Regions from separate parts of the Priestia sp. FSL P4-0332 genome, predicted to be linked through region 4. Evidence: predicted binding sites of a transcription regulator. Region 4 holds the regulator's gene; each other region holds the start of a gene.
What was found. Region 4 encodes Rex, which represses fermentation and respiration genes when NADH is low (regulators of the CRP and FNR family bind a similar motif). Its sites were predicted from a motif close to TTGTGAAATATTTCACAA; they were not measured.

Region 1: a site for Rex is predicted at 1,921-1,938, ahead of nirB (nitrite reductase large subunit NirB). Genes of this name have one in related genera too.
Region 2: a site for Rex is predicted at 1,402-1,419, ahead of MKY06_RS26240 (AtpZ/AtpI family protein). Genes of this name have one in related genera too.
Region 3: a site for Rex is predicted at 1,353-1,370, ahead of yeiL (transcriptional regulator YeiL). Genes of this name have one in related genera too.

The regions. Positions count from the first base shown of each region.
Region 1 covers NZ_JBBOUA010000001.1:1,141,002-1,144,153, reverse strand. The annotation lists gene nirB (nitrite reductase large subunit NirB) at 1-1,741, opposite strand, end outside; cyclic di-GMP riboswitch class I at 2,054-2,138, shown strand; gene MKY06_RS05820 (anti-repressor SinI family protein) at 2,157-2,288, shown strand; gene MKY06_RS05815 (anti-repressor SinI family protein) at 2,312-2,479, opposite strand; gene MKY06_RS05810 (SGNH/GDSL hydrolase family protein) at 2,971-3,152, opposite strand, start outside.
Region 2 covers NZ_JBBOUA010000001.1:4,997,284-5,000,435, reverse strand. The annotation lists gene MKY06_RS26245 (S8 family serine peptidase) at 1-1,335, shown strand, start outside; gene MKY06_RS26240 (AtpZ/AtpI family protein) at 1,633-1,854, shown strand; gene MKY06_RS26235 (ATP synthase subunit I) at 1,861-2,232, shown strand; gene atpB (F0F1 ATP synthase subunit A) at 2,251-2,961, shown strand; gene atpE (F0F1 ATP synthase subunit C) at 3,052-3,152, shown strand, end outside.
Region 3 covers NZ_JBBOUA010000001.1:3,573,055-3,576,206, forward strand. The annotation lists gene MKY06_RS18640 (NAD(P)H-dependent oxidoreductase) at 1-522, shown strand, start outside; gene yeiL (transcriptional regulator YeiL) at 668-1,330, opposite strand; gene MKY06_RS18650 (class I SAM-dependent methyltransferase) at 1,439-1,777, shown strand; gene MKY06_RS18655 (hypothetical protein) at 1,805-2,074, shown strand; gene MKY06_RS18660 (hypothetical protein) at 2,140-2,268, opposite strand; gene MKY06_RS18665 (hypothetical protein) at 2,549-2,761, opposite strand.
Region 4 covers NZ_JBBOUA010000001.1:220,362-223,513, reverse strand. The annotation lists gene MKY06_RS01320 (CPBP family intramembrane glutamic endopeptidase) at 1-499, shown strand, start outside; gene MKY06_RS01315 (YdiK family protein) at 496-723, shown strand; gene tatC (twin-arginine translocase subunit TatC) at 750-1,505, opposite strand; gene tatA (twin-arginine translocase TatA/TatE family subunit) at 1,521-1,706, opposite strand; gene MKY06_RS01300 (redox-sensing transcriptional repressor Rex) at 1,760-2,398, opposite strand; gene MKY06_RS01295 (ABC-F family ATP-binding cassette domain-containing protein) at 2,857-3,152, shown strand, end outside.

The sequences.
Region 1 (3,152 bases), 920 kb from region 4:
CAATTTTTCGTAAATCTTCTGCATTTGTGACGCCTCCGTACATACGAGGAACAACAGAATACGTGCCGTCTTTTTGAATATTCGCGTGCATGCGTTCATTCACAAATCGTGATTCACGTTCGTCAACGTATCCGGTTGGATTCACCATACCTAAATAATAGTTTAGCGCCGGACGGCATTTCGAACAGCCTTCTTCATTATTCCAGCCGAGTACATTCATCACTTCACGCGTATGCGAAAGTCCTTTTGCTTTAATTTCTTCGACAATTTCATCTCGTGAAAGAGTCGTACAGCCGCAAATCGCTTCTTTTTGAACCGCCGCGTCAAAATCAGCGCCAAGAGTATACTGAAGCACTTCCGCTACAAGCGGCTTACATCCTCCGCAGGAGCGAGAGGCACTTGTACAAGCTTTAATTTCATCAACCGATGAGCATCCTTGCTTTTGAATAGCTTCCACAATCGTACCTTTTGTTACGCCGTTACAGCCGCAAATAATATCATCCGCGCTCATGCTTGCTACTAAGCTTTCACCCGCGTTACCGCCAGACGGCTGTAAAATCGACACTTTTGCGACATCGGATACATCTTCTTGCTTTTGTATCATTGAAAACAGTCGATTTCCGTCGCAGCTGTCTCCAAAAAGAACGGCTCCGACGATTTGATTGCCTCGCAGAACAAGCTTTTTATAAATGCCGTCTTGTTCATCGAACACTTTGATCGCTTTTTTCTCTTCATCTTCCGTGAAGTCTCCTGCTGAGAACACTTCAACACCTGATACTTTTAGCTGGGTGGATAAAACCGATCCTTCATAAGGTACTTTTTCTGCCCCGCAAATCGCTTTTGCTAATGCTTTTCCTTGTTCATACAGAGGTGCCACCAGTCCGTATACCATTCCTCTATGCTCTGCACATTCTCCAACGGCGTAGATGTTTGGGATGTCCGTTTGCATATAGTCATTCACGACAATTCCTCGGTTTACGTTAAGTCCCGCTTCTTTTGCAAGGTGAACGTTTGGCTTAATTCCAACGGCCATCACGACTAAATCAGCTTCTAAAAACGTCCCGTCTTTAAAAGATAATCCTTCAACTCGCTCATCCCCAACGATTTCCGCCGTTTGTTTTTCAAGCAAAAACTTCATGCCTTGTTTTTCTAATTCGTTTTGAAGCAATTTGCCGGCTGTTGGATCAAGCTGACGTTCCATTAAATACGGAGCTAAATGAATCACAGATACGTCCATCCCTAGATTTAACAGTCCGCGCGCTGCTTCTAATCCAAGCAGTCCGCCTCCAATAACCGCTGCTTTTTTATACTGCTGAGATGCCTGCAGCATTTCGTCCGTGTCTTTTATATCTCGAAAAGCCGTCACTCCTTTTTTATCAGACCCTGGAATCGGAAGAATAAAAGGAAGAGAACCCGTTGCTAAAATTAACTCATCATACGGTTCTACTCTGCCGCTGTTTGTCGCTACTTCTTTTTTTATCGAATCGATACTAGTAACCGTTTCGCCCGTATATAATGTAATATTGTTTTCTTGATACCAGTTCCAATCGTTTAACGTAATGTCTTCAACATTCGTATCTCCTTGCAGCACTTTTGATAGTAAAATACGATTATAGTTCGGATGCGGCTCGCTTCCGAAAATCGTAATTTCAAACGCTTCGCTTGAAACCTTCAATACTTCTTCAATCGCTCGAACTCCAGCCATTCCATTTCCAATTAATACGAGTTTCTTTTTTTGCACGTTCCATTCCTCCCCTGGCGTCTATACCTGCTTGTTCCAAAGATATATTTTCTATACATCTTTAAAGATATACTTAAGATATATGAATTTTCTGAATCGTTCAACTTATATGTTAGATTATATAACATAATAGTTTTATGTATACGGTTACAATATTGAAGTATAAAGAAAAAGTATTCATACGAAAAGTCTCACATAGGGAATGTAATGCTTTCGAAGATGCTCAAAATGACGGAAACTCAGTCTCAAAAACTTATTTTTTACATGTTTTTACAGGCTAAGTATAGTAGAATATAATTTAAATTATATTATTACAGAAAAAGGCAAACTAATTGAAAAGTTAGGACGCAAAACTACAGATCTACGGTTTTTACACTATGATGGCTGAGTTTCCTTTACTAAAGGAGCAGACTTGATGGAGAAGCTGAACAAGGTATTTGATAACGAACTAGATAAAGATTGGATGCAGCTTATTTATGAAGCAAAACAGTTGGGGTTATCGATTAAAGAAATCAAGGATTTTTTACAACAAAATAAGGCGCAATAATAAAAAGCAAAAAACATTAGAATCTAGATTCTAATGTTTTTTTTATTGTTAACCGTATCATTGTTTTCTAGCGCCTTTTGTTTAAGAAACTCTTTAAACTGATTCTTCGTTATATTTGAATCCATTGCTTCCTTAACTAGGGTCATCCATTCTGGAGGAAGCAACCCATCACTTTTTTCATTAATATCCATTTTATCCCTTCTTTCAGCCTGTCTAATTATAAATCAAATTCCGTTACAATATAACCCTCAAAGCTATTTTTTACGTTAATTTAATAAAATTATCCTAAACTCCCTAAACTATTATGTCAGTAAAAGAGACATTATTCTAGAGAAAAATTGCTTTTTTGTTTCTGATAAAGAACATTTTTTATTTTTGTTCGTTATTAAGGTTTACCAACCGAGGATTTTTTTGTATAATTAACTCAAAATTTGTAATATTAACCCATTTTATTTAGGAGGACCACAATGCCCTTATCTTATTCTTTGAAACGAATTAAAACACCTTTGCAGTTTTTCGGTATTACGCTTTATAAATGCCCAAGCACCGGCTCTTATTATTATAAAAGCAGAGCAAACCGGCATTTAAAAAAAGTAAAATAACACAATAACGTGAATGAAGTTTTCTAGTTTTATCATAGAAAGCTTCGTTCAGCTATTTTTACCTAGCAATAGATCATCTTCTATTTCTTACTTGTGAACCAATTTACTAAATAGTCTCCCCACACTTCACCTCCTTTCTTTGTTAATCTTCCGTCGTTTTTATTAATATACTCACCTAAATGAAACGGCCAAATGAGAGAATGATTTAGATAATGCACCCAATTTTCTTCTGCGACTCCCCGAATAGCTTCTACCCCTTCTT
Region 2 (3,152 bases), 4.8 Mb from region 4:
GCTATTTCCGTTGGCGCTTCTGTTTCCCCGACAACAGTTCAATTTCTAACAATTGGATTTAACAAAGAAAAAATTATGATGGCGCCAGTAGAAGGGTCTCGTCCATGGACGTTTAATCAAACGCTGCGTGTAATAAATGAAGAATATTCCAAAGAGCAAAAGCATGCGTTGGGTAACGTCATTTTGCTAAAAGTAGAAGGAAATGCGGTTGAAAAAAAGATTAAACAAGCTGAACAGGCTGGAGCAAAAGCTGTTCTTTTATATAGCCCGACTGAAAAAAGCATAATCGGTAAACTACAAGAGTCAGTAAATATTCCAGTGATATGGGTAAGTAAAAAAAGCGGTGATACCATTAATCAACACATTCAGTCTCAACAGCCATACTTACGCACTGGCAAGCAAGTGGTGCAAGACTTGCTCACATCTTTCAGTTCAAGAGGACCTGTAACGACTACTTGGGGAATCAAGCCGGACGTCGTCGCACCTGGTTACTTCATTAATAGTACAGTTCCTGGGGGATATGAACGCATGCATGGAACAAGTATGGCTGCGCCCCATGTAGCTGGAGCGTGCGCTCTTATTTTACAAGCTCACCCGAACTGGTCTCCTGAACAAGTCAAAGCTTCATTGATGAACACAAGTAAAGTAATGCAGCAGCTAAATGGCCAAACGTATCGCGTATATGAACAAGGAGCCGGGAGAATTCAAATAGCAAAAGCTGTCACAGCAGACTCTTTATTTTATCCATCTTCTTTATCTTTCGGTATTTTTACGCGCCCATCAAAGAAAGTCTTATCATTTAAAATTGATAACCAGTCTGATAAAGCAAAAACGTATCGCTTAAACGTTCCAAAAAGGGATGAAGGAGTGAACTGGGATGTTCCATTACCCGTCACGGTGCAGCCCCATCAGACAAAAGAAATAGCTGTCACTTTATCGGTGCAGCCCCGTTTTAAAAATAAAGGTATATATGACGGATATTTGGAAATAAATGATTCACGTGAAACATTTTCGCTTCCTTATATGTACATGGTTAGCATTCCAGATTATCCTCGTGTCATGGGATTGCAAGTAGCAGCGGAAAAAGAGAAAAATACGTATAGCTATGAACTGTTTTTGCCTGAAGGAGCAGATCAGTTAGGCGTGGCTCTTTTTGATAAGCAGTCTTTACAGTTTGTATCGTATTTAGATGTTGACGTTGATGTAGAAAGAGGCATGAGAAAACGAAAAATAACGATTGATGAATCGCTTGTACCGGGGTCGTACCAAATATTTGCATTTGTGAAAAAGCATAGACAAGAGCAGGTTGTACAAAGTACAATAACGATTGAATGAACCTCTTTAAATGTTTTCATTTGAAGAGGTTTTATGTGTGGCAGAAATGTGAACAATAAGAAGAGATTGTGAAGTTTTTAGCTTAAACACATTGACATTAAATATACGCTATTGTATGCTTACAGGGAATATAAATGATAAGGTTTTCAACCTGTGAAAACCGTTGATATTTCTGTGTATTTTATTAGCTGTTTTTACCTTTTTTAGCAATTTTTTTTGCCTTTCTATCATATATTGAGCTATAAAAACGATAGAGAATTCGGAAAAAAGAAAATTTTGCAAAAGGGGTATGAGCTTATGAAAGATCGCAACCGTCATCCTTTGCAAGCGATGGCATTAGTGTCAATCATTCTATCACAGTTAGCAGGTTCAGTCTTAATTGGCTTATTCTCTGGAAGATGGGCTGATCAATGGCTTGACACCGAACCACTATTTTTGATTTTAGGCCTTCTTTTAGGGCTAGCAGCAGGTGTTTTTATGATGCTGCGGACAGTCCACCATTTTTTTTCAGGAGATTAATAATTCATGCAGGATTTGCAGCACGTTTTTCCAAGACTTCGTTCATACATATTGTATTTGTTAGCATTATACGTTCTCGGCTGGGGATTTACAAGTTATAAGGCTGTTTTTGCAGGTTTAATTTTAGGAACCGCCCTGAGTTTGTATAATTTGTGGAACTTAGTAAGAAAGTTTGAGCAGTTTGGACAGGCGTTGGATGAGGGGAAAAAGCCCCGTTCAATTGGGACTGTTGTAAGATTTGCAACAGCTGCTCTCGCAGTTGTGATTACCATCTCTTATCCAAAAACCTTTCATATTATTAGTGTAGTTGTGGGATTAATGACGTATTACGTTGTCATTATCATAGATTTAGTTGTTCAAAATATGCGTAGAAGATAGAAAGAGAGGTGAACACAGTTGGGTCATGAATCACCAACTATAGAGTTTCTAGGCCTTACTTTTAGTCAAAGTAACTTGCTTATGGTTACCGTAGCTTCTGTTATTGTATTCTTAATTGCAGTTTTATGTACTCGTACTCTTGCTATGAAGCCAAGCGGTGCACAAAACTTTATTGAATGGGTCTTAGATTTTGTTAAAGGACTCGTTAATAGCAATATGGATTGGAAAACAGGTGGCCGCTTTTTGACGCTAGGTGTAACTTTACTTATGTACATTTTTGTGTCAAATATGTTGGGTCTTCCATTTGCCATCGTGATTGACCATAACTTATGGTGGAAATCGCCAACCGCTGATCCAGCAATTACGCTGACGTTAGCCGTTATGGTAGTTGTACTATCACATTATTATGGTATTAAAATGCGAGGTTTCTCTGCATACACGAAAGATTACTTCAAGCCAATGGCATTTTTATTCCCGCTTAAGATTATCGAGGAGTTTGCCAATACGTTAACGCTTGGCCTTCGTCTTTACGGTAATATTTATGCTGGGGAAATTTTGTTAAGCTTGCTAGCTGGTTTAGCAACAACAGGCTTCTTAGGTACAATTGGAGCTGCTATTCCAATGCTTTTATGGCAAGGATTCAGTATTTTTGTAGGCGCAATTCAGGCCTTCATTTTCACAATGTTAACGATGGTTTATTTATCTCACAAAGTGAGTAGCGACCATTAATTTATAAAGCTTTGTTCAAGTAATACCCAATTTGGACAAAACAAAACTTAGTTAAACAAAATCATATATATTAAGGGAGGACTTTATAAAATGGGTTTAATAGCATCTGCAATTGCGATTGGTTTAGCGGCACTAGGTGCTGGTATTGGTAACGGTCTTATCGTTTCTAAGACGATTGAAGGCACGGCTCG
Region 3 (3,152 bases), 3.4 Mb from region 4:
ACAACAGTTAATACATTAAAGAAAAACGGTCACGAAGTTGTTGTACGTGATTTATATGCATTGGATTTTCAACCTGTATTGAAACCAGAAGATACTGAAGCTATGAAAGCAGGACAAACTCCTAATGATATTAAAACAGAACAAGAATTTATCTCTGAAGCAGAAGCTATAACATTTATTTATCCTATTTGGTGGACAGGTCTTCCAGCCATTCTTAAAGGATATGTAGATCGAGTATTTGCATACGGGTTTGCTTATGCTCCTGGTGAAGAAGGAATCATTAAGCTTTTGAAAGGTAAAAAAGGCTTGATCATTAATACTCATGGTACTCCTAATGAAGTTTACGATGAGATTGGAATGACAGCTGGTCTGAAAATAACATCTGACATTGGAATATTTGATTTCACTGGAATTGAGACTGTAGAACACTTACTGTTTGGAAGTATTGGATACCTTGATGAAGAAGGATATAAAGGTATTTTAAATAAAGTTGAAGATGCCTTTAATCGTCATTTCTCATAAAAAGATAAAAATACTGCCTAATTAGGCAGTATTTTTTGATGGCACTCTTTTATTTAATGGGCTTTAAAAATTGTAATATTTAGCTCTTTAGGTTCCTAGAACATCCATTACAGCAACTAAAAATGTAAGGTTATTATGAGTATCTTTAATTTAATTTCGCTAGTTTTTCAAGACGTTCTCTGTCTCGAATGATGTAGCCTGGTGACTGCTTTTCAATAATATCTGTTTTACATAGTTGTGCTAGTACATGGAGCAGATGACGATATGATACGCCCAAGTACTCGCATACTTCAGTATGTTTCTCTTTATAAAAGTTACCATCAGCCGACAACATTATAAAAGCAGCGAGGCGGTTCTCAAGCGGATATGCCTGATTTTGGGTATACTTTGCTGAAGTTCTAGTTGCTTTCTCACTTAAAAAACTGCATAAATGCCTGAGAAATGTAACATCTGTTAAGAGCTTATTTTTACAAGCATTAATCGGAATAGCCAAACAAATGGTTTTTGTGACAGTTTGGATAGCTTTAGAATATCGTTGCGAATTTAATAGCTCTACTTCCCCCATGAATGTTGGAGCCTGTAAAAAATTAATCAAAGACACTTTTCCATTTTCGTGTGTAACATAGAGTTTTGCCTTACCTTCAACAAGATAATAAATATATTGAGGGGAGGAACCTTCCTTGTAAATAAACTCACCACGTTCAAATTGGCAGACTTGAATAAATGGAGTAATCGGAAAGGAAAAAAGTGATTGAATCGAATACTTTTCGATATAGTAACTGTGCATAGGCTCGTTTAAAAATTTCATTTTTTCTCCTATTGTTATAAAAATATGAGATATCTCACATTATTTTATACATTTACATGCTATGATGCAATAAAAGTTGATATATCAATAAGGAGTTGTCTCATACACATGATTAAACAAGACGAATATTGGAATGAAGTAGCTAATAAAAAGGAATTTACTATGCCTTTTCAACCTGAATTATTTCTCACACATGTTGACCGTGATGCTGTCATATTGGATTATGGTTGTGGTTATGGGAGAACCTTATCTGAACTAAGAGGTTACGGTTATAAAAATTTACATGGCGTAGATTTTTCGGAAGAGATGATTAAGAGAGCTAAGTCAAACGACTCGGAAATTGATTTTCAAGTTATTCAAAGTGGGAAGCTCCCTTTTCCTAATCATTCTTTAGATGCTGTTTTACTTTTTGCAGTTTTAACATGTGTGCATAAAGATGAGGAATAGAACGCTATTTTAAACGAGATTAAACGCGTGCTGAAACCAGGAGGCATCATATATATTAATGATTTTTTGCTCAATCATGATAAGAGAAACAAAGACCGTTACGAAAAAGGTTTGGCTAAATATCATACCTATGGAGTGTTTGAATTAGCTGATGGAGCCATCTTGCGTCATCATAGTGAAGAGCGCATAAAAGAGTGGATGAATCAATTTGAAGAAGTAGAATATAAAAAAGTAGAATATGTTACTATGAACGGCAATCGTTCTAATGGTTTAGTTTATGTAGGTAAAATAAGATAAATATAGATAAATATAGATAAAAAAAGCCATCTCTTGTGATAAAAGAGATGGCTTTTTTCGATTGTTTAAGATGGCACCTTCTTTGAATTTCCCGAGATTTTTCTTGCTGCAAAAGAAAAAGCTTCTGGAACGTAAAAAATAACACTTAACAGTCCTCTCATAGCTAACTTAGTCAGTGAAAAAGCTAGTTCCATTCTTCATCGCCTCCTTCTCATTACATATTTTATCGTAATTCACTAAAAATTCTTTGTTCATAAAGTTCCTAGAACATATTTTATATTTACTAAAAAGAAACCTTAGTATTGGCAAGGTTTCTTTTCTTTTTGTATAAGGTTCATTCATATGTATCCCACTCTGAGCGAATATTGAAGGTGAATTAAAACATGTTTTTTACTACTATATAGCATTTTCCGACGTTTTGTGATTCATAAAATAAATGGCAACGTCAAATACGCACTTTGTAAAAGCTGATACCTAGCTTTTGTTATTAAAGTCCTTTATTTCTCTTTCAATAAGAGCTACCGAAATTTCGAATGCTTGTATTCTTCTTTTAGCTAAGGTAATTTGAGATTTATATCTATCAGCATTTTCTTTAGCTTCAAACGTTTTTACTGTCTGTCTGAGTTTGTGTAAAGTTGAATCAATTTGACGTTTTGCTTCAACTAATTCAGATACATCAAATTTCATTTACGTCTCTCCTTTTTATAATTTTTATCGGTAAGATGTCTTTCTTTAAAAAGGTTGTTTATCGGCAGAGCTACTGTTATCTATATTTACTGTCCTGTACATGAGTAGCCATCCAAAAATGCTTATTATATCAAATACAGTGAACACAAACTTACCACTTAAAACTTCTCCTAACAATATACCTGATAAAATATTTTTTTATCTATAGAAATTGAAAAGGCTCCTTTGAAAGAAGCAGGTTTCTCTGAGGTATTAAGAGGTAACATTGATTTTTATTGAGATGCTCAGCTGTTCTAAAATAGCCTCTGCGTAAGGGTCAAGCTAAATAACCCATTCAAAATCTCTCAACGCAATAAAATTTGTCATACAAATTTTAATTTTCATCTTCACA
Region 4 (3,152 bases):
AACGGTAACTGTTGTCTGGTCAGTCCTTGGGGTGTTCTTGGCTATGGCTGGTCAAGCTGTAGCAGGTATGATTGAGCACGCTCTTGGCATTACCCAAGTATCTGAAAACACACAAAATATTGTTAATCTTGTTAAAGCAACGCCGTTCCTCATTGTCGTTACGTCTGTTATTGGACCAATTCTAGAAGAGATTATTTTTCGAAAGATTATTTTCGGCTCTCTTCACAAACGATATAATTTTTTTATCTCTGCATTTATTAGTTCCCTTATTTTCGCTGCCGTACACTGGGATTTTAAACATTTGCTCGTGTATACAGCCATGGGATTTGTATTTGCATTCCTTTATGCAAGAACAAAACTAATTATTGTACCCATTATTGCTCACGTGTTGATGAATACAATCGTTATTTTATCTCAAACTATTTTTGCAGATAAAATTATAGAAATGCAAAAGCAAGCAGAACAAATGCAGTTTATTTTTGGAGGCATGTTTTTATGAAGAATATCCCTTTAACACGAGGGTTTATTTATATTATTATGGGGATTTTATTCACCTACCTGGCCATTCAAAATGCTCAGGAAACCGTGTGGAACTTCCCTACGATCTTATTTGCACTCGTAGCCGCATTCGATTTCAGATTTGCGGTTCGCATTTTTATCTTGCACTATAAAATTAAAAAGTTGCAGCAGCAATATAAAAATCAAGATGATTCATCTAAATAAAAAAAACCACTGTTTCAGTGGTTTTTTTACATACTAACATCTTCTCTTTCTTGCTCTGCCCTTGCCTTTAACACTTTGCGATACGAAATGCGGGAAATAATGATGCTGATTTCATACAAAATTAAGAGCGGCACTGTCACCATCATGTGCGAGAGCAATTCCGGTGGTGTAATAAGTGCGGCAATAACTAGCAGTACGAAATAGGCATACTTTCGAATTTGAGATAAAAACATAGGCGTTATAATTCCTAATCGCGTCAAAAACATGACGACGACAGGAAGCTGAAACAACAGGCCAAAAGGCAGTGTGAGCTGCATTAAAAAAGAAAAGTATTCATTAATGCCAATCACTTGGTTTACATTCAGCTCATCAGAAACGCGCGTCATAAAATCGACGACAAATGGAAACAACACAAAATAAGAAAAAGAGACACCGCCGATAAAGAGAAAAATGGAAACAGGAATATATCCAAGCGTTACCTTACGCTCTTTTTCATATAAACCAGGACTAATAAATGCCCAAAGTTGATACAGTGCAACAGGAGCTGCAAGTACACAGCCGATAATAACAGCAAACTGCATATAAATCTTAACTGGATCTGTTAGCCTAAATGCATTCATCGTTAAATTTTTTGCCTCATCAGCATGCTGTAAATAGACAATAACCTTATCCGCTATAAAAAAGCCGCCAATTGTGGCAATGACAAAGAAAAATAAAACAATTAAAATGCGTTTTCGCAGCTCTCCTATATGATCATATATTGACATTTCTTGTTCAGTCATACTATGATCACCCTTTTACTCTTTGTCATCTACTTGACGCTGTTTATCTTTTTCACGATCTTCTGATGCACCGCTAGCGGCATGCTTAAACTCTCTAAGCGTTTGCCCGACTGACCTTCCTAGCTCCGGTAACCGTTTCGGTCCAAAAATAAGCAGTGCTACAATCGCAATAATAATCCAACTGCCTGCTCCAATCCCCATATTCCCACTCTCCTTATTAATTTAGACTTAAGGAAATCGTAACACAGTCCACCTTATTCAACAGGATAATTTTTCAAAAAATAGACAAGCGACTGTAATTCTACAGCAAGATCAATATGATGTAGTCGAATCTCATCCGGTACGTTTAAGCGTGCAGGAGTGAAGTTTAGAATCCCTTTAATTCCGCAGTTCACTAAACGATCGGTAATTTGCTGAGCAACAGTGGCAGGAACGGTTAAAATCGCCACTGAGATATCATCACTCATATAATCTTCCAATTGGTCAAGGTGATAAACCGGCACGTCACCTACTTTTGTACCGACTTTATCTTCTATCACATCAAAAGCGCACTCAATTTTGGTGTTATTATTTTTAATAAAATTATAATTTAAAAAGGCCGTTCCCAGATTCCCCACGCCAATCAGTGCTACTTTCGTTACTTCATCTTGGTCTAACGTTTTACGGAAAAATGTAAGTAAATAATTCACATTGTAGCCGTATCCCTTTTTCCCTAATGCTCCAAAGTAAGAAAAGTCCCGACGAATAGTAGCAGAATCAACTTTCACTGCCTCACTTAACTCTGCTGACGAAACACGCTGTTTACCAGAAGCATGCAAGTTTTTTAAAAAACGATAATAAAGCGGCAATCGTTTAGCCGTTGCTTGTGGTATTTTTAATTGTTCAGTGTTCACGTTGTACCCCCTCAGTTCATGTATGTCATTACTAACATTTTCAAGTCATATTGCATTACCTTTCACAAAGCATCAACCGCTTTGAGGTAGCGCTTCCAATTCTCTCTCTTTTCTCTTGTTTTATATATACTCCGCTTCACACCCCGACGGCTTTTGTCTATCCAGCACTATTTAAAGTCGTTAGCTAGAACGAAGCAATTAGCCCTTCAAAGGATTCGTTTGTTAGTCATGACGGATTTTCTACATCCATCATATATAAGTTCAGAGATGCACTTATCTCTTATTTTAACATAGTATCCTGTATAAAATGTGCACGTAAAATCATTTTATTTCATGAATCAAAACATTCGCTTCACCATTTGTCCTTGTCCCTGTACAAATTACAAACGCTTGTAGGAAGAACTTGTAGTTGAAAATATGTTAAAATACACTATGGATATACTACTAGAGGTGAAAAAATGATTATTCTACAATTGAACGGTATTACAAAATACTATGGGGCAGAACCCATTTTATCGAATATAAAGTTAGAAGTACAATCAAAAGACCGCATTGCCCTAGTGGGACGAAACGGTGCTGGTAAATCAACTTTATTAAAAATTATTGCTGAGCAGCTTTCTTATGACAGCGGAGAAATTATTAAACCTAAAGGTGTTTCCATTGATTATATGGGACAAGATACAGTTCTTGAGTCAACACTCTCCATATGGGAAGAAATGATGACTGTCTTTGCTCCGTTAAAGAAGATGGAAAA